DNA from 2 places in the Thauera sp. WH-2 genome. Region 2 is predicted to be linked to the other one. Evidence: predicted binding sites of a transcription regulator. Region 2 holds the regulator's gene; the other holds the start of a gene.
What was found. Region 2 encodes FNR, which switches genes on or off when oxygen is low (the NO sensors DNR and NnrR bind a similar motif). Its sites were predicted from a motif close to TTGANCTAGNTCAA; they were not measured.

Region 1 (10,365 bases), on a different contig from region 2:
GAGCTCATGGCGGAGTACCTGCCGGGCTTGAAGACCTTGCAGGCGGATCTGCAGGCCGCGCTGGACGCAGGGCGTGCAGCAGACGGAAAGCCGCATGTGGCTGACGGGGCGGCGGGGCCGGCCACCGGATGGCTGGACCTCGACCGCTTCGATCTGCCCGGGGTGGAGGTGGTGGATGAGCAGGTCTATCGCATCACGCTGCAGGGTGCCTACCCGCAGTTCCTGTACTGGCTCTCCATGCCCTTCTTCAGTCCGGTGCCGCGCGAGGTCGACCGCTTCTTCGCCCAGCCGGGCATGGTCGAGCGCAACCTCACGCTGGACTGGTGGCCGGTTGGCACCGGGCCCTACATGCTGGTCGAGAACAATCCGAATGCGCGCATGGTGCTGGCGCGTAACCCCAACTACCGCGGCGAGGCCTATCCCTGCGAGGGCGAGCCGGGGGATGTCGAAGCCGGCCTGCTCGCCGACTGCGGCAAGCTCATGCCCTTCATCGACAAGGTGGTGTTCTCGCGTGAGCGCGAGGGCATTCCATACTGGAACAAGTTCCTGCAAGGCTATTACGACGCTTCGGGCGTGTCCTCGGACAACTTCGATCAGGCCGTGTCGCTGACCAGTCAGGGCGAGGTCTCCCTGTCCGAGGACATGGAGGACAAGGGCATCCGCCTGCTGACCTCGGTTTCGCCATCGATCTTCTACCTCGGCTTCAACATGCTTGATCCGCTGGTGGGCGGCGGCGCGTCGAAGGCGGAGCAGGCGCGTGCGCGCAAACTGCGCCAGGCGATCTCGATTGCGCTCGACATGGAGGAGTTCGTGTCGATCTTCCTCAACGGGCGGGGACTGCCGGGCATGAGCCCGTTGCCGCCGGGCATCTTTGGCGCGCGCGAGGGCAGGGCGGGCATCAACCCTGTCGTCTATGCGTGGCAAGGCAACGAGGCGGGAGGCCGCCCGGTGCGCCGGGGCGTCGACGCGGCGCGCCAACTGCTCGCAGAGGCTGGCTGGCCCGACGGGCGCAATGCGCAAACCGGCGAGCCGCTGGTGATCCATCTCGACACCACGCCCGGCGGGCTGGGCGACAAGGCGCGCTCGGACTGGTTGGCGAAGAAATTCCGGGATCTGGGGGTGCAGTTCGTGGTGCGGCCGACTGATTTCAACCGCTTCCAGGACAAGGTGCGCAAGGGCAATGCACAGCTCTTCTTCTTCGGCTGGAACGCGGACTACCCGGACCCGGAGAACCTGCTCTTCCTGCTCCATGGTCCGCAGGGCAAGGTGAGGTTCAATGGCCAGAACGCGGCCAACTACGAGAACCCCGAGTACGACGCGCTGTTCGAGCGCATGAAGGCCATGCCCGACGGCCCCGCGCGCCAGCAGATCATCGATCGCATGGTGGCGATGCTGCAGCAGGATGCGCCCTGGATCTTCGCCTTCCACCCGATGTCGTATTCGCTTCAGCATGGGTGGTTGTTGAACCGCAAGACCGGGGCGATGGTGCGTAATACGATGAAGTACCAGCGCCTCGACATCGAGCGCCGCGAGGCCGCGCGCGCGCAGTGGAACCGGCCGGTGCTGTGGCCGCTGGGGCTGGTTGCGCTGCTGCTGCTGGCGCTGGTGGCGCCGGCGGTCCTGCACTGGCGGCGGAGCGAAACCGCCACCGCGCAGACGGACACGGGGACTTTGCGCTGATGCTGGCCTATCTCCTGCGCCGCGTGCTGTACGCGGTTCCGATCCTGATCGGGGTGAACCTGCTGACCTTCGTGCTCTTCTTCGTGGTGAACTCGCCCGACGACATGGCGCGCATGCACATCGGCGTCAAGCGGGCCACGCCGGAGGCGATCGAGCGCTGGAAGGTGGAGCGCGGCTACGACAAGCCCATGTTCGTGAACGCCTCGGCCGAGGGGCCGGCGCGTTTCACCGAGACGATCTTCTTCGACAAGTCGCTGCGCATGTTCGCGCTCGAGTTCGGTCGCGCCGACGACGGTCGCGACATCGGCCAGGAGATCCGCGACCGCATGGGGCCGTCGCTGGCGATCGCGGTTCCGACCTTCATCCTCAGCCTGTTCGTGTCGATCAGTCTAGCGCTGCTGCTGGTGTTCTTCCGCGCCACCCGGCTGGATTTCTGGGGCGTCGTGCTGTGCGTGGCGATGATGTCGATCTCCAGCCTGTTCTACATCATCGGCGGGCAGTGGCTGGTATCGAAGATGTGGGCGCTGGTGCCGATCTCGGGCTACGCCCCCGGACTGGATGCGGCGCGCTTTCTGGTGCTGCCGGTGCTGATCAGCGTGCTGGCCGGAATCGGCTCGTCTGCGCGCTGGTACCGCACCATCTTCCTCGAGGAGATCTCCAAGGACTACGTGCGCACCGCGCGTGCGAAGGGCCTGTCCGAACTCGCGGTGCTGTTCCGCCACGTGCTGCGCAATGCGCTGATCCCGATCCTGACCGGCGTGGTGGTGGTGGTCCCGCTGCTGTTCATGGGCAGTCTGCTGGTCGAGTCCTTCTTTGCGATTCCGGGGCTGGGCAGCTACACGATCGACGCGATCAACGCGCAGGACTTCGCGGTGGTGCGGGCGATGGTCTTCATCGGCTCGGTGCTGTACATCATCGGCCTGATCCTGACCGACCTCTCCTACACGCTGGCCGATCCGCGGGTGAGGCTGGAATGAGTGCGCCACTGGAGACCGCGATGCGCTTCCAGCCGGTGCTGCTGTGGACCGACGCGCTGCTGTTCCTGCTGCTCGGGCTGGGCGTGCTCGCGGTCTTCCATGTCCGCAGCCAGCCGCCCTTGTGCGAAGCGTGGCGCAAGGTGGGCCGGCGACCGGTCGGTATGGCGGCAGCCACCGTGCTGCTTGCCTTTGTCGCCATAGGGGTGCTTGACAGCCTTCATTACCGCGAACTGCTGCCGCCGGCGGGCGCGGGCGCGGAGGTGGGGCGGTCGGCGAACGAGGCGAATGAGGTGGGCGAAGCAGGCGGGTCCGGGCGTACGGGGGCGATGCCGGCGGCGCGGTACTCCACCGAGGTCGTTTCGGTGCTCGATGCCCTGCTTTCGCCGCTGCGGGCGCAGACCGAAAAGACCTACTCCGCACCGTTCGCATGGACGCTGTACCAGCGCGAAACCATCGAGTTGCCCGATGGCCGACAGGTGCGCGAGTACCCGCGGCTCGTGCACGGAGCCGTGCATCTCGATCTGCCCGCTGAAGCGCGCACGGGGGACGTGGGCGCACGCCTGCTGCGCGCGCTGGGGCAGGCCGTGCTGTGGTGGTGTGGTGCGTTCCTGGTCCTCGCCACCGCGGTGTGGCGGGGCAGCGGTCTGGGCTGGAGCGAGGTCGCGGGGGCGATGCTCGTCGGCCGGACCGTGCTGGCGTGGCGTGCGGCGCTGCTGACGCTGGGTGTGCTGTTGCTGATCGCAGCCGCCTGCGTGCAGCTCGCGCCCTACTACCATGTGCTGGGTACCGACAAGGTGGGGCAGGACGTGCTGTACCTGGCGCTGAAGAGCGTGCGCACCGCGCTCGTGATCGGCACAGTGACGACGCTCGTGATGATGCCCTTCGCGGTGGCGCTCGGCATCGCCGCAGGGTATCTCGGTGGGTGGGTGGATGATGTGGTGCAGTACCTCTACACGGTACTCAATGCCATCCCCGGGGTGCTGCTGATCGCGGCCGCGGTACTGATGATGCAGGTGGTGATCGATACGAACCCGCAGTGGTTCGACACCGCCGCCGAGCGGTCGGATGCGCGCCTGCTGGCGCTCTGCTTCATCCTCGGCATCACCAGCTGGACGGGCTTGGCCCGTCTGCTGCGCGGCGAGACGCTGAAGCTGCGCGAGCTGGAGTACGTGCAGGCGGCACGCGCCTTCGGTGTGCGCACACCTGCCATCCTGCGCCGCCACATCCTGCCCAACGTCATGCATATCGTGATGATCGCGTTGGTGATGGATTTTTCCGGCCTGGTGCTGGCCGAGGCGGTGCTGTCCTACGTCGGTATCGGTGTCGATCCGACCACGATCAGCTTTGGCACCATGATCAACATGGCGCGTGCCGAACTTGCGCGCGAGCCGATGGTCTGGTGGTCACTGGCCGCAGCCTTCGTGTTCATGTTCGTGCTGGTGCTGGCAGCGAATCTGTTCGCGGACGCGGTGCGCGACGCTTTCGATCCGCGCCGGGGCTAGTGCGTCGCAGCCTTGGCCGGCGTGTGCGCCCCGCGGCGACTATATAAAAAAAGGATTCCCCATGAGAGCGCCTCGATTCGACAACCGCTTCGTGCGCGAGCTGCCCGGCGACCCGGAGGAAGGGCGGCATGTACGCCAGGTGTATGGCGCCTGCTATTCGCGTGTCGAACCCACACCGGTGCGTGCGCCGGCGCTGCTGGCGTGGTCGCCGGAGGTGGCCGGCTTGCTGGGCATCGACGATGCGGACATCCGCAGCCAGGTGTTCGCCGAGGTATTTGGTGGCAATGCGCTGCTTCCGGGCATGGAGCCCTATGCCGCATGCTATGGCGGCCACCAGTTCGGCAACTGGGCGGGCCAGCTTGGCGACGGGCGGGCGATTACGCTGGGCGAGACGATCAACCCGCAGGGCGAGCGCTGGGAGTTGCAACTCAAGGGCGCCGGCCCGACGCCGTATTCGCGCCGCGCGGACGGCCGTGCGGTGCTGCGCTCCTCCATGCGCGAGTTCCTGTGCAGTGAGGCCATGCATCACCTCGGCGTGCCGACCACGCGTGCACTCAGCCTTGTCGCCACGGGCGAACAGGTGGTGCGGGACATGTTCTATGACGGACATCCGCGCCCAGAGCCGGGCGCCGTCGTCTGCAGGGTGGCACCTTCCTTCATCCGCTTTGGCAACTTCGAGATCCTTGCTTCGCGCGGCGAGGAGGCCGTGCTGGGGCAACTGATTGACTTCACTATCGACCGTGACTTTCCCGGATTGTGCGCGGCCGAGTCGGACCCTGCGCGCCGGCGGGTGCGCTGGTTCGAGGAAGTGTGCCAGCGTACCGCGGAGTTGATCGCGCACTGGATGCGGGTCGGTTTCGTGCATGGCGTGATGAACACCGACAACATGTCCATCCTCGGCCTGACCATCGACTATGGGCCCTATGGCTGGATCGACAACTACGATCCCGACTGGACGCCGAACACGACTGACGCGGGTGGTCGCCGCTATCGCTTCGGCCATCAGGCCCGGATCGCGCACTGGAATCTGTGGCAACTCGCAAATGCCCTCCATCCGGCGATCGGTCAGGCCGAAGCGCTGGAGCAGGCGCTGGCCGCCTTTCCGGATCGGTACGATGCGGCCTATCGGCGCATGATGCAGGCCAAGCTCGGCCTTGCGCAGTGGCAGGGGGGCGACGATGACCGGCTGCTGGAGCAACTGCATGCAGCACTGCAGGCCGGTGAGATCGACATGACCCTGTTTTTCCGCACCCTGGCCGGGCTCGACGAGCATGCCCCGGAGAGCGGTCCGTTTGAACCGGCGTTCTACGACCCCGTACGCCGTCAGCAGAGTGCCGAGGCCCTGCAGGCTTGGCTGGTCCACTATGCCGCGCGCCTGCGACAGGAGGGGCGCCCGCAGGCGCTGCGCAAGGCGGAGATGAACGCAGTGAACCCCCTCTATGTGCCCCGAAACTATCTTGCGCAACAGGCCATCGACGCGGCCGAACAGGGGGATCTGTCCGAGTTGGAACTGCTGATGAAGGTGCTGCGTACCCCCTATCGCGAACAGCCTGGCTATGAGCGCTTTGCGGCACGCAGGCCGGACTGGGCGCGTGCGCGTGCTGGCTGCTCGATGCTCTCCTGCAGTTCCTGAGCGGGTACTGCAGGAGTCCGCCTCGCCTTGAGTAGGGTGTAGCCTAGTTCTTTCGACCTAGGCCGGCATTCGATTGGGCAATGGAAACCTGGGGCGAACGGGCTTACGATAGGAAAAAAATACGGCCCGCGATCATGTGCACTTGGCGCAGGACGTGGGTCGTCATTCATCGATGATGGCCGGCACCGATTCCAGGGGGCTGTTTCGCGTGCATTCGATAACAAAAAGAGCGTCCGTCCGGGAGGTGCTGGCGGACATGCCGATTCTGCAAGGCAGTGATCCGCGCGTGCTGGATATCCTGGCAAGCGAAGCTGCATTCGTCCGGTTCTCGCCTTCCGCCTCGATCTTCGAGCGTGGTTCGGTGCCGACCGGGATCTTCTTCGTGTGCAGTGGCGCGGTGCGCCTGATGTCGCATGGCCCGGAGGGGAGGCCGAAGGTGGTGGAGATCTTCGAGACGGGCGGAATGTTCGGCGAGATCGGGGTCTTCACCGGACACCGTTACCGGACCTGGACGCAGGCCGTGGGCACCGCGTTGCTGATCCACGTTCCCAGGGAGCGGATCCTCGAGGCGGTGGCGCTCGACGCCGCCTTGTCGAACCGCATGCTGGAGGCGGTCTGCGCGCGGATCCAGCGTCTTATCGATGCGATCAGTTGCACTGCTGCCGGAACCGCTTCGGTGCGGGTTGTGAGCTACCTGCTCGATCAGTACGACCGGCTGGAACGGCCCGAGGCGGGCGTCATCCTGCCCGCGCCCAAGAAGACCATCGCCTCGCTCCTCAATCTCACGCCCGAGACCTTCTCGCGGGTGCTGCGCAGCCTGGTCGAGGACGAGCTTCTCAGCGTGACGGGGAGGCGGATTCGTGTGCGTAACCGTTCGCAGCTGGCTCGTCTGCTCGAATGCGCTGCGGCCGAGTCACAGCCGGCCGAAGGCTGATCCGCGCCTTCCCTGCGCTGCTGAAGAACAAAAAAGAACGCCACCACATTTTGTGGTGGCGTTCTTGCGTGGCTTGAGGAGCCCGATCAGGCGCTATTGGCCTGTTGCGCTTCGAGTGCGATCTGGCGGTCGACCGACGACTCGTAGTATTCCTCGGCGAACGCTCCCTCCGGCTCCTTCAACCAGATGAAGCACACGAGCCAGCTGACGAAGGCGCCGCCGGCGATGATGAAGAAGAACTGCTCGGCGGTGGTGAAGGTGAAGAGCGTGAGGTAGAACACCGCGCCCACGTTGCCGTAAGCGCCAGCCATACCGGAGATCTGTCCGGTCACACGGCGCTTGATCGACGGGATGATGCCGAAGGTGGCACCTTCGGAGCCCTGCACGAAAACCGAGCAGGCGATCGTCACGGCGACCGCGATGAACAGCGGCCAGGTTTCGTTCATCAGCCCCATCAGCACGAAGCCGACGCCGATGCCGAACATGTACGACAGCATCACGAAGCGGCGGTTACCCATACGGTCGGAGACGAGACCGCCGATCGGGCGGGCGAAGAGGTTGACAAAGGCGAAGGAGGACGCGATGAGACCGGCGGCTGCTGCCGAAAGACCCCAGGTCTGCTCGAAGAACATCGGCAGCATCGACACCACGGCCAGTTCCGCACCGAAGTTGGCGAAATAGGTGGTGTTGAGCGCCGCGACGCTATTGAACGGGTATCGGTCGTCCTCGGGCACGCCCTGCTTGAGGATGGGCACGTTCACTCGAAGGATCTGGATGATCTGGTAGATCACGCCAAAGGCGATCAGTGCATGGAAGAGCCAGGCCGTGCCGCTGTCGATGTAGCCCATCTTTTCGACCCGCCATACGAGCACTGAGAGGATGCCCAGCAACGGAATCGTCATGATGATCAGCTTGATCATGTCCGCCCAGGTGCTGACCTCGAGTGCTGCGGTCTTGCGCGGCTTGCTGTGGGTGTTGGTGGGGCCGTCGGTGATTGCGAACCAGTAGAAGACGCCATAGACCGCCATCACGATGCCGCTCATCGCGAGCGCCCATCGCCAGCCATCATCGCCGCCGAACATGGTGAGCGCGATGGTCGGGAGCGTCATGGCTGCCGCGGCCGAGCCGAAGTTGCCCCAGCCGGCATAGAAGCCCTCGGCAAAACCGATGCTGCGCGGCTTGAACCAGAGCGCGGTCATGTGGATGCCGACGACGAAGCTGGCGCCCACGCTCGACAGCACCAGGCGCGACACCAGCAACTGCGTCTTGGTGGTGCCGAATGCGAAGAACAGGGCGGGGATGGCCATGGTGACCATCAGGATGGAGAACACACGGCGCGGACCGAAGCGGTCAAGCGCGGCGCCGACCAGGATGCGGGCCGGGATGGTGAGTGCGACGTTGCAAATTGCGAACAGCCGGATGTCGTCCTTCGTCAGCCAGTCGGCGCTGCGCAGCATGCTCGATGCCAGCGGCGCCATGTTGAACCAGACATAAAAGCAGATGAAGAAGGCAATCCAGGTCAGGTGCAGTGCCCTGATTTCGGGATTCCGGTACTTGAAGAGATCGGCTACGACCATTTTGGGGCCTCGATGCGTGATGAGGAGAAATCGTTTTCTCTGTCAGGCGCTTGTTCTTGTTTTGATGTTCCGGCTCAGCTCGGCAGGATCAGCAGTGGGCATTCCACGCGGCGGGCGAGGAATGCGCTGACGCTGCCGAAGGTCATGTAGTCGACCTCGTCGACGAAATAGGTCAGGGATTTCGCGATGAAGCCACCGTCGGGCTGATGGCTGTGGCGGGCCACGACGAGGATGTCGGGCGTGTGTTTCTTGGTGGCGGCGAGAATCATCTTGCGCGCGTCGCCTTGCGCGAACAGCGCATGCGCCTTGATGCCTTCCTTGGAGCAGAAGGCCAGGGCTTGATCCACCCCCTGGCGCAACTCCTCGGTTTCCTGGTCGAAGAACTCCAGGTTCTTGTCGGTGGAGTCGCCCGGGTTCTCCACCACGGTCACGAGGGTGATCTCGGGGGAGAGTCTGCCGAACAGGGTGACGACCTGCGCGAGGGCAAGCTTCGCATTACGTGAGTCGTCGTACGCAATCATGATCTTCATGGAACACCTCCAGTTGGCGGTCTGACCAGCCGGAGTGCGCTTGCGGACGATGACCTCGGATAGTGCTGAACACAGGCCGTGTTTCAGCCGAACCCTGGAGACGAACGATTCACTCCCCGGCATTTCGGAAATCAGTCTAGACCCCGCTTAGGAGGGTCGCCATAAGCCGGAAGGAGGGTAGGGCAATTCGAAAAAAGGCGCCTGTTAATGCGAATGGGGAATTGATGCCAATGTGCTTTCTGTGTTAGCAAATAGCTGTTTTATATTGATTTTTGATTTAGCTCAAAAAATATCCGCCAATTAATATCACGGCTTGACTAAAGAAAGTCAAGGCGTGATGTAAAAACTCGCCGAGAAAAACCATTCAATTTTTTTAGAGCTGGATTTGTTTGGTCTTTGATTTCATCTTGATTTTTTTGATTGAAGTGGATCATGTTTTTGGCATGTTCTGGAATCTGAGTAGTTCCGGGGGGAGGTGGTGATACGGGGTGTGGCCTAGTTCGAAAGGTGTAGGTTGAGAGGCTGCGCCCTTTGTGCCTCCTGCTTTTGGCGAATGGTGCGCAGGCAGTTGCATGCCTATGCTTCGGACTGTTCCCGAGGGGGTCGGGTGTGCAGGAGTGGTCCGACGTGGCAACGCGCAGGTATCAGCAGCTTTCCGTGCTCATCATGAGCACGACGGCATTCACGATGTGTTTCGCGGCGTGGATGCTGTTCGCGGTGATCGGCATCCCGATCAAGGAGATGCTTGCGCTCAATGAGACCCAGTTCGGCCTGCTTGCGGCCACGCCGGTGCTGACGGGCTCACTCGTCCGACTACCGCTGGGGATGATGACCGACCGATTTGGCGGCAGGGTCGTCTTCTTCGTGCTGATGCTGTGCACGGTTCTGCCCATCTACCTGATAGGGCACGCCACGGAGTACTGGCAATTCCTGCTGGCCGGTCTGTTCGTAGGTCTGGCTGGAGGGTCGTTTTCGGTGGGGATCGCCTACTGCGCGCGCTGGTACGAGCGTGCGCAGCAGGGGTTTGCGATGGGCGTGTTCGGCGCGGGCAACTCGGGCGCCGCCGTCACGAAGCTGGTGGCGCCCACGCTGGTGGTGCTGTTCGGCTGGGCTGCGGTGCCGCAGATCTATGCTGCGGCCATGCTGATCATCGCGCTCGCGTTCTGGTTTTTCACCTATGACGATCCTTCGCATCGCGTGTCCTCGACGGTGACCTTCCGCGAGCAGCTGCGTGTGTTGAAGGATCCGCGCGTGTGGAAGTACTGCCAGTACTACTCGATCGTGTTCGGCGGCTATGTGGGCTTGTCGCTGTGGATGACCAAGTACTACGTCGCCGAGTTCGGTCTGGGGATCCAGGTGGCGGCACTGCTTGCGGCCTGCTTCTCGCTGCCAGGCGGGGTCCTGCGCGCCGTGGGCGGGTGGCTGTCGGACCGCTACGGCGCGCACAAGGTCACCTGGTGGGTGATGTGGGTGTCGTGGATCTGCCTGTTCCTGCTCTCGTACCCGCATACCGAATTCACCGTCCAGACCGT
Region 2 (10,365 bases):
CCACCACGCCGGGTGCGGTGGTGTTCCGCAATCGCCTGCTGGAGGTGATCCATTACGCACCGGTGCAGAAGAAAGTGTGTGCCGAGCCGCTGGTCATCATCACGCCCTGGATCAACAAGTTCTACGTCCTCGATCTGCAGCCGCGGAAGAGCATGATCCGCTATCTGCTCGACCAGGGGCTGGACGTGTTCATCACAAGCTGGAAGAACCCCGACGCGTCGATGCGCGACACCGGTTTCGACGACTACCTGCGGGAGGGGGTCGATACCATTGTGCGCGTGGCGCGTGAGTTCACCGGTGCGGCGAAGGTGCATGCAGCGGGCTACTGCATCGGCGGCACGGCGCTTGCGATGTACATGGCCTGGGCTAACCGGCACTACCCGGAGGGCGAGGTGCCGGTGGCGGACTGGACGCTCTTCACCACCCTGGTCGATTTCCACAAGCCGGGCGATATCGAGGTCTTCATCGATGAAGGCAGCATCCACTACCTGATCAGCCAGATGGCGCGCAAGGGCTACCTGGACGGCAAGTCCATGGCCGCCTCCTTCCGCCTCCTGCGCTCCAACAGCCTGATCTGGCATTACGTGGTGCGTGGCTGGCTGTACGGAGAGAAACCACCGGCCTTCGATGTGCTGTACTGGAACATGGATGCGACCCGCATGCCTTACCGCATGCACGCCTGGTATCTGGAGGAGCTTTATCTGCGTAACCGTCTCATCCAGCCCGATGCCCTGGTCGTCGCCGGGGAAGCGCTGGATCTCGGGCGTATCCGCCAGCCCCTCTATGCCGTGAGCTGCGAGGACGACCATATCGCGCCGTGGCGGCAGACCTTCCGCATCGTCGATCATGTGAGCGTGCCGGTGCGCTTCGTGCAATCGAGCTCGGGGCACATCCTGGGTATCGTCAATCCGGTGGTCGACCCGCCCAAGCGGCGCTACTGGGTGGGCGAAACGCAGCCCGGGGACACGCCCGAGCGCTGGCGCCAGGGCGCGCAGGCCTGCGAGGGAAGCTGGTGGCCGGACTGGATGGCCTGGCTCAAGCCGCGCGCCGGCGAGCAGGTGCAAGCAAGGGCGGCCGCGAATGCGGCGTTCCCTGCGCTGGCCGACGCGCCGGGAGAATACGTGCTGGAGCGTTGAAGTTCAGGCGCCGTAGCGCGACAGCCGGGCGGGGTCGTGCAGGGTGATGCGCTTGCCCTGCACGCTGATCAGGCGGGCATCGCTCAGGTCGTGGAAGATGCGTGACAGGGTTTCCGGCGTCAGATTCAGGCGCGAGGCGATCACCTGCTTGCTGGTGGGCAGCGCGATTTCGCAGGGCGTGTCGCTGTCGGCCACCTGCAGAAGATAGCCGATCACGCGCTGCGTGCTCGAGCGCAGCGAGTAGGTTTCGACGTCCTGAATCAGCCCATGCAGGCGGATCGCCATGCCGGCGAGCAGTTTGTGGGCGAAGGTCGAATCCTGGTCGATGAGCTCGGTCACCACCTGCTGGCCGACGTGGATCAGCACGGTGTCGGTGAGTGCCTCGGCAAACACGGGGTAGGGGTGGTCCATGAACATCACCGCCTCACCGAAGCTCTGCATCGGGCCGATGATCTCCACCACCTTCTCGGTGCCCTGCGAGGATGAGAACGCAAGCTTGACCTGACCGGAGACGACGAAGTAAAAGCCGTGCGGTTGATCCCCGCGCTGGAACAGCACTTCGCCGCGTGCCACCTGGCGCTCGCGGGTGAAACGCGCCACGAGCTGGATGTCGGCCTCCGAGAGTTCGCCGAACAGGGGGATGCGGCCCAGCAGGGCGGGGATGTCGAGTTGTATGTGGGAATGAGGCATCTCGGAACTCTCCGGTGGGGTCGCAATTCTAATCGAGCCGCTGTGCCCGGGGGCTGGCGGCAGCACATTCCGGCTCTCTGGCCGGTCACCAAAGGGAGAAGGGATGTTCTATTACGCGATCAAGAATCTGCACATCACCTGCGTGGTGCTGAGCGCGGCGGGGTTCCTGCTGCGGGGGCTATGGATGATGACCGGAAATCCATTGCTGCAGCATCGCCTCACCAGGATTCTGCCGCATCTGGTGGATACGACACTGCTGTTGTCGGCGATCACCCTGACCGTGCTGATCCAGCAGTATCCCTTCGTGGCGGGCTGGGCCACGGCGAAGATCCTTGGTCTGATCGTCTACATCCTCCTCGGCACGGTGGCGCTCAAGCGCGGACGCACGCAGGGTATTCGCGTCGGCGCCTTCGTGGCCGCGCTGCTGGTCTACCTGTGGATCGTCTCGGTGGCGCTGACCAAGCAGGCCGCCGGCTACCTTGCCTGAACGCGTACGCGAGCGCTCAGCGCACGCCCTGCTGGTGCTGGATGAGCTTCTTCAGCCCGGCAGGGTCGAGCAGCTTCACATGCTTCTGCTGCACCGAGATCAGCCCGTCTTCCTGGAAGCGCGAGAAGGCCCGCGACACGGTTTCGAGCTTGAGCCCCAGGTAGGAGCCGATCTCTTCGCGCGTCATGCGCAGGTTGAAGTCCTGCGGCGAGAAGCCGCGCGCGTTGAAGCGCTGCGACATGTTAAGCAGGAAGGCAGCCAGGCGCTCCTCTGCGCGCATCGAGCCAAGCAGCATCATCACGCCGTGGTCGCGCACGATCTCCCGGCTCATGACCTTGTGGAACTGCAACTGCAGCCCCTCGATCTCGTGCGACATCTGCTCGAGCTTGTCGTAGGCGATCACGCACACCTCGCTGTCCTCGAGCGCGATTGCGTTGCAGGAGTGGGCTTCGGTGCTGATGCCGTCCAGGCCGAGGATCTCGCCCGTCATCTGGAATCCGGTCACCTGCTCGCGGCCGTCCTCGAGCAGCACATCGGTCTTGAACGAGCCGGCGCGGATGGCGTAGATGGCCTCGAAGGGATCGCCGGCCCGATAAAGGCAATGCTGGCGCTTCACCTTGCGGCGCGCACCCACCAGATCGTCGAGCCGGCTCAGTTCGCTGTCCGACATCCCGAAGGGCAGGCACAGTTCGACGAGGTTGCATTGCGAGCAGGCCACTTTCAGCCCGCTCACGGTGATTGGCACGGTAGCCCTCATCTGCACGATAATCCCGCTTCCCAGAAAAAAGACCCCGGTGAGGGTTTAATAGGCGTCTAAAACATGCCCGTTGACCCACGTCAACCTAAAGATTCCGGTGATCTGCCATTGTTTGGCACACACCTCAGCAGCAAGATCATGAAAAGTCAGAACGAACTCATCTTCGATCCGCAACTGATTCGTCGCTTCGACATCAACGGACCGCGATACACCTCTTACCCCACGGCGGACCGCTTCGTCGAGGCCTTCAATGCGGATGCGCTCAAGACCTGGCTCGCCAAGAGGGGCGTGGGCGGCGTAAGCAAACCGCTTTCATTATACTTCCACATCCCCTTCTGTAACACGATCTGCTATTACTGCGCCTGCAACAAGATCATCACCAAGGATCATGGGCGCTCTGCCAAGTATCTGAAATATCTGGCGAAAGAGATCGAGATGCAGGCCGCCTGCCTGACCGGCAGCCGGCAGGTCACCCAGCTGCACCTGGGGGGGGGCACGCCGACCTTCCTGTCCCACGACGAGTTGCGAGAGCTCATGGCGGCGGTGCGCGAGCACTTCACGCTGGTGCCCAATGGCGAGTATTCCATCGAGGTCGACCCGCGCAAGGTCGACTTCGAGACGGTGAAGCTGCTCGCCGACCTCGGTTTCAACCGCATGAGCGTGGGCGTGCAGGACTTCGCCGAGGACGTGCAGGCGGCGGTCAACCGCATCCAGAGCTACGACGAGACGAAGCTCGTCATCGACGCGGCGCGCGCCACCGGTTTCAAGTCGGTGAGCATGGACCTCATCTACGGCCTGCCCAAGCAGAACGTGATCAGCTTCAACCGCACGCTGGAGCAGGTGCTCGAGATCTCGCCCGACCGCATCTCGCTGTACAGCTATGCGCACTTGCCGGGCCTCTTCAAGCCCCAGCGCCGCATCAACAGCGGCGACATGCCCACCGCGGATACCAAGCTGCAGTTGCTGCAGCTGGGCATCCGCCGCCTCACCGAGGCGGGCTACGTGTACATCGGCATGGACCATTTCGCCAAGCCGGACGACGAACTCACCGTCGCCCAGCGCCAGGGGCGTCTGCATCGCAATTTCCAGGGCTACTCCACCCAGGCCGAGTGCGATCTGCTCGCCTTCGGCGTGTCGGCGATCGGCAAGATCGGGCCGGTGTATGCGCAGAACGTGAAGAGCCTGGACGAGTACTATGATGCGCTCGACCGCGACGAACTGCCGGTGCTGCGCGGCATCGAGCTTACCGCAGACGATCTGCTGCGGCGCGCGATCATCCAGGCGCTGATGTGCCACTTCGAGCTGTCCATGCAGTCGATCGAGATCGCCCATCTGATCAACTTCCGCGAGTATTTCGCCGAAGAACTCGCCGACCTGCAGGAGATGGAGAAGGCCGGCCTGGTGAAGATCGATGGCGACTGGATCAGCGTGCAGCCCGGCGGGCGCCTGCTGGTACGCGGCATCGCGATGGTGTTCGACCGTTACCTGCGCGCCGACCGCGAGCGTGCGCGCTACTCGCGCGTGATCTGAGTATTGCGGCAACGCAGCGTAGAATGAGGCCTCGCATTCCCCGCGGGGCCTTTTTCATCCATGCCTGACACCGGTTTCATCGCAGTCTTCCTCATCGGCCTGCTCGGCGGCACGCACTGCGTGGCCATGTGTGGCGGCATCGTCGGTGCACTGACCATGCAGGTGCAGACGCCTGGCGGCAAACCGCAATGGCCGCTGCACCTGGCGTACAACATCGGCCGCATCACCACCTACACTGCGCTCGGCGGGGCAGTGGGTCTGCTCGGCTCGGTCGGCCTGCTCTACGACGGCATGCTGCCGGTGCAGATGGCGCTGTACGTGCTCGCCAACCTCATGCTGATCGCGCTCGGGCTCTATCTCACCGGCTTCACCCGCCTGCTCACTCCGATCGAGCGTGCCGGCGGCGTGCTATGGCGGCGCATCCAGCCCGCGACCCGGCGCTTCCTGCCTGCGCGCTCGATCCGACAGGCGCTGCCGCTTGGACTACTGTGGGGCTTTCTGCCTTGCGGGCTGACCTACTCCGTCCTCGCCACCGCGCTGGTCACCGGCTCGGGTGCGCGCGGGGCAGGGCTGATGCTGGCCTTCGGCCTGGGTACGCTGCCCAATCTGCTGCTGGCAGGCATGTTGTTCAAACGTTTTCGTGACATCACCCGCAACCGCCGGGTCCGCATTGCGTCCGGCGTGCTGGTGCTGGGTTTCGGGGTGTTCGGCCTCTATCATGCACCGACGCTGGGCGGCGACCTGTGGCGTGGTGTGGTCTGCGTGACCTGAGGGCGCCGTCCGGCGTTTGGTATCGACAAGGAGCAACACATGAATGAAGTGACGATCAAGGTGGAAGGCATGAGCTGCGGCGGATGCGTGAAGAATGTGACCGGTGTGCTGCAGGCGCTGCCCGGCGTGCAGGACGTGCAGGTCTCGCTCGGGACGGCGTCTGCCACCGTGCGCCACGACCCTGCACAGACTTCCGTCGAGGCGCTGCGCGCTGCGGTCGAGGATGCCGGGTTCGACTCCCCGGCCTGATGGTTTTCATGCAGACGGGGCAATGCCGCAGTGCAAGAAATTGTGGTTTCCCCCTATAATCCGCGCACATTTTTCCACGGGAGGGATTCATGGGCTTCGATATGGTCAGCGCCGGCAAGGATGTGCCGAACGACATCAACGTCATCATCGAGATCTCCGCGCAGGGCGATCCGATCAAGTTCGAGGTGGACAAGGACAGCGGCGCCGTCTTCGTCGACCGCTTCATGGGCACCTCGATGCGCTACCCGCTCAACTACGGCTACGTGCCGCACACCATCGCCGGCGACGGCGACCCGGTGGACGTGCTGGTCGTGACCCCCTTTCCGCTGCAGCCGGGCGTCGTCATCCGCTGCCGCCCGGTGGGCGTGCTCAAGATGGAAGATGACGGCGGGGTAGACGCCAAGGTCGTCGCCGTGCCGGTGTCCAAGCTGACCCCGCTGTACGACAAGGTGCAGACCACCGACGACCTGCCCGAACTGCTGATGAAGCAGACCGTGCACTTCTTCGAGCACTACAAGGATCTCGAGCCCGGCAAGTGGGTCAAGGTTCTGGGCTGGGGCACGGTCGAAGACGCCAAGCAGGAAATCCTGAACGGTCTCGCCGCCGGCAAGAAGTAACACGGACGGCTGGGCCGTCGCTGGTGAAGGGGCCCGCCGTGTGCGGGCCCTTTTCCGTCCACGACGGCGCGGGGGACACAGAGTGCGTCCGCGTGTTGACGAGCGGGGCTGCTGCCAGTAGTGGCAGCAGTTTTGCCCGCAATGTGCCTGAGATGGCAGTTTGCTGGCGCAAGGTGCCCCGGGGCGGCGGACCATGGTCTGCGCCAGACAAGGGGGCTGGCAGGCTGGCATCACGCTTGCTTGTGCCTCTCCCGCTGCTACGATGGCGGCATCGGATCACAACAGCGACAACAGGGAAGACCCGCCATGCTCGCGCTCCTCATGAAGATCAACAAGAACCTCATCTTCGCCATCCCGGTGGCGATGGTGCTGGGCTTCGGCTTCGGCCTCGTCGCGCCGGTGGCGTGGCTCAAGTCGCTGATCGTGCCGCTCACCTTCCTGATGGTTTATCCGATGATGGTGAACCTCAAGTTGCAGAAAGTGCTCGAGGGCGGCGACCTCAAGGCGCAGGCGCTCGCGCAGGCGATCAACTTCGCCATCATCCCCTTCGTGGCCTTCGGCCTCGGCAAGCTCTTCTTCCCCGAGCAGCCCTTCTATGCGCTCGGCCTGCTATTGGCCGCGCTGCTGCCTACGAGCGGCATGACCATCTCGTGGACCGGTTTCGCCGGCGGTAACCTCGGTGCTGCGGTCAAGATGACCGTGCTCGGCCTCATCCTCGGCTCGCTCGCCACGCCGCTGTACGTGCGCTGGCTGATGGGGGCGGAGGTGCCGGTCGACATGGCCGCGATCTTCATGCAGATCATCATCATCGTGTTCCTGCCCATGGTTGCCGGCCACTTCACGCAGAAGTGGCTCATTGCCCGCCACGGCCAGGCCGAATACCAGAAAACCTGGGGGCCACGCTTCCCGCCATTCTCCACGCTCGGCGTGCTCGGCATCGTATTTGTCGCACTCGCACTCAAGGCGAAGGACCTCGTCGCCCAGCCCGGAGAGATCGTCGTCGTGCTGGTGCCGCTGCTGTGCCTGTACGGCATCAACTACGTGCTCAGCACGGTGGTTGCCCGCACCCTGCTGCCGCGTGGTGACGCCATCGCGCTGGTCTACGGCACGGTGATGCGCAATCTCTCGATCGCGCTCGCGTTGGCGATGAACGTGTTCGGTGGCGAAAGCGCGGGCGCCGCGCTGGTCATCGCGCTCGCATACATCCTGCAGGTGCAGTCGGCGGCGTGGTACGTCAAGCTCACCAACCGCCTGTTCGGCCCCGCACAGCCCAAGGCCGGCTGAAGCCCAGGGGAGATGGCGTGGCCGGAGGTCAGTCGGACCGGGCCCGGCCGGTCGTCGCTGAGTGCATCCACGCCAGGCCTTCGCGGGTGCCGGCCGCGGGGCGGTATTCGCAGCCAATCCAGCCCGTGTAGCCGATGCGGTCGATGAAGTCGAACAGCCAGGGGTAGTTGATCTCGCCGCTGCCCGGCTCGTGCCGGCCTGGCGTGTCGGCGATCTGGATGTGCCCGATGCGCGGCAGGTGCCGGGCGATCGTGTTGGCGAGTTCGCCTTCCATGCGTTGCATGTGATACACGTCGTATTGCAGGAAGAGGTTGTCCGCGCCCACTGCATCGATCAGCGCGATGGCTTGCGCGCTGTGATGCAGGTGGAAGCCGGGGATGTCGAAGGTGTTGATCGGTTCGATCAGCAGGCGGATGCCGGCCGCCTTCAGCTCGCGTGCGGCGAAGCGCAGGTTGGCGACGAGGATCTCGTGCGCCTGCGCCGGGGCCAGATCGGCAGGAGGGACCCCCGCGAGGCAGTTGAGCCGTGCGCAACCGAGCGCCGTGGCGTACTCGATCGCGCGCCCGACGCCGTCCTGAAATTCGCCCACCCGGCCCGGGTGGCATGCAATGCCGCGCTCGCCCGCATCCCAGTCGCCCGCAGGGAGGTTGTGCAGCACCGCCACCAGGCCGTTCGCGTGCAGCCGGTCGGCGATCTCGTTCCGGTCGAAGGCGTAGGGGAACTGGAATTCCACCCCGCGAAAGCCCGCTTCCGCAGCCGCCTCGAAGCGCGCGAGGAAGGGTAAATCGTTGAAGAGCAGGGTCAGGTTGGCGTCGAACTTGGGCATGCGCTTCCTTCTTTCGGGGCTCACTCGCAGCCCGAAGGCGCTTCGTGCACAGGGGCGCGGGTGAGACGGAGGGCGCTCTGTACGTGCTGCTTCGGTTGTACCGCGTGGGTTCGCATCTTGCCATGTGCGGGCGCATAATCCGAGTCCGAGTCCGAAGCCGCTGCCTGCCGCTGTATCCGCTCGCAGCCGACGGCACCTGAAACGCCGCGCCGCCCGACCGGGGTGTCGCGGCATTTTCCTTCTGGAGGATCGATGTCCGCGCCCGGCGCATCCCGCATTGCCTTGCTTGCGCTCGTCGCGCTTTCCCTGATCTGGGGATACAACTGGGTCGTCATGAAGCAGGTGATCGACTACGTCGATCCCTTCGATTTCTCTGCCATCCGCGCCGCGTTCGGCGCGCTCACGCTGTTCGGGGTGCTCGCGCTGCTCCGGCGGCCAATGACGATCGAGGCCTGGCGTGAGGTCGTGTTGCTCGGCCTGCTGCAGACGGGGGCTTTCACCGCGCTCATCCAGTGGGCGCTGGTGACCGCGGGTGCGGGCAAGACTGCAGTGCTCGTCTACACCATGCCGTTCTGGGTGCTCCCGATGGCCTGGCTCGCCCTGGGCGAGCGCGTGCGCGGCGTGCAGTGGCTGGGCATCGCGCTGGCAGCCAGTGGGCTGGTGCTGGTGCTCGAACCCTGGTCGCTGGGGGGCTCGGTGCTTGGCAATCTGCTGGCCGTTCTGGCCGGCGCGATCTGGGCGGCCTCTTCGGTGCTCGCCAAGCGCATGCGCCAGAGGCACAAGTTCGATCTGCTCGCGCTCACTGCGTGGCAGATGCTGTTCGGCGCGATCGCGCTGTGCGTCTTCGCGGGGCTGCATCCCTCGCGGCCGATCGAACCATCGCCGTACTTCTTCGGCGCATTGGTCTTTAACGCCGTATTCGCGACCGGGCTCGCCTGGGTGCTGTGGCTGTACATCCTCCAGCACCTGTCTGCGGGGATGGCGGGGCTCTCGGTGCTGGGGGTTCCCCTCGTCGGCGTGCTGGCGGGCTGGATCGAGCTCGGCGAACGCCCGACGGCGGCAGAATTCGCCGGCATAGCGCTTATCGTCGGTGCGCTGGGGCTGGTGAGTCTGTGGGCCCTGATTCAAAGCAGCCGGGCCGCGCGCAGCGACGGGTAAGGCCGGGCGGCGCGCGCTTGCTGCAAGACGGGTTCGGATTTCCTGTGCGACGCGCTACTGGGCGCTCTTGCGCAACACCATCTCCGGAATCTGGTTCAGTGGAACGACGCTATCGGCCGCACCGAGGCGAATCGCCTCTTTCGGCATGCCGAACTTTCGCAGCGCTCGTATAAGAATACTTTATACCCGAATGAGTAGTCGATCATATCTAAACTTTTAGCTGGGCGGCAGACAAGGAGTGCGGAACTGGCTGCATCCGAGTGCACGACTGGCGAGCACATGAGCGGCGTGGCAAAGTAGCTCCCCACCCGTCATCGTGCAGCGCTCCGGCCATGTTCTACGGCATCACCGACCTCTTCACCTTCGTCCTCGGCACCATCTTTATCGTGCTGCTGCCCGGGCCCAACTCGCTCTATGTGATGGCGGCTGCCTCGCGCTGGGGCGTGCGCGCCGGCTACCGGGGCGCGGCCGGCATCTTCGTCGGTGACACCCTCCTGATGCTGCTGGCGGTCACCGGCATGGCTTCGGTGTTGCGCGCCACGCCCGAACTGTTCATGGTCATCAAGTACGCCGGTGCGGCCTACCTGGCCTGGGTGGGCTTGAGTCTGCTGCGCGGTGCGCTCGCCACCTGGCGGCGGGGGGGCGAAACCGCCGCAGCGGTCGGCGACGGCAAGCCGGACTACCCGCCGGTGCGCAGCACCCCGCACCCCTTCCGCACCGCGCTGCTGATCAGCCTGATGAACCCCAAGGCGATCCTGTTCTTCGTGTCCTTCTTCATCCAGTTCGTCGACCCCGCTTACGGCCACCCGGCGCTGTCCTTCGTGATCCTGGGCGTGATCGTGCAGGTCTGCAGCCTGCTC

Region 1: ACNKW1_RS12915 (universal stress protein) is a predicted target of FNR. The motif match lies at 9,106-9,119, and genes of this name have one in related genera.

The regions. Positions count from the first base shown of each region.
Region 1 covers NZ_JBLWFG010000008.1:273-10,637, reverse strand. The annotation lists gene ACNKW1_RS12945 (ABC transporter substrate-binding protein) at 1-1,680, shown strand, start outside; gene ACNKW1_RS12940 (ABC transporter permease) at 1,680-2,657, shown strand; gene ACNKW1_RS12935 (ABC transporter permease) at 2,678-4,159, shown strand; gene ACNKW1_RS12930 (protein adenylyltransferase SelO) at 4,221-5,792, shown strand; gene ACNKW1_RS12925 (Crp/Fnr family transcriptional regulator) at 5,965-6,726, shown strand; gene ACNKW1_RS12920 (MFS transporter) at 6,813-8,303, opposite strand; gene ACNKW1_RS12915 (universal stress protein) at 8,378-8,833, opposite strand; partial or broken gene ACNKW1_RS12910 (MFS transporter) at 9,500-10,365, shown strand, end outside.
Region 2 covers NZ_JBLWFG010000002.1:131,360-141,724, reverse strand. The annotation lists gene ACNKW1_RS04840 (PHA/PHB synthase family protein) at 1-1,136, shown strand, start outside; gene ACNKW1_RS04835 (Crp/Fnr family transcriptional regulator) at 1,140-1,826, opposite strand; gene ACNKW1_RS04830 (SirB2 family protein) at 1,930-2,313, shown strand; gene fnr (fumarate/nitrate reduction transcriptional regulator Fnr) at 2,330-3,070, opposite strand; gene hemN (oxygen-independent coproporphyrinogen III oxidase) at 3,209-4,600, shown strand; gene ACNKW1_RS04815 (sulfite exporter TauE/SafE family protein) at 4,661-5,371, shown strand; gene ACNKW1_RS04810 (heavy-metal-associated domain-containing protein) at 5,411-5,620, shown strand; gene ppa (inorganic diphosphatase) at 5,710-6,237, shown strand; gene ACNKW1_RS04800 (arsenic resistance protein) at 6,544-7,521, shown strand; gene hyi (hydroxypyruvate isomerase) at 7,550-8,347, opposite strand; gene ACNKW1_RS04790 (DMT family transporter) at 8,600-9,505, shown strand; gene leuE (leucine efflux protein LeuE) at 9,838-10,365, shown strand, end outside.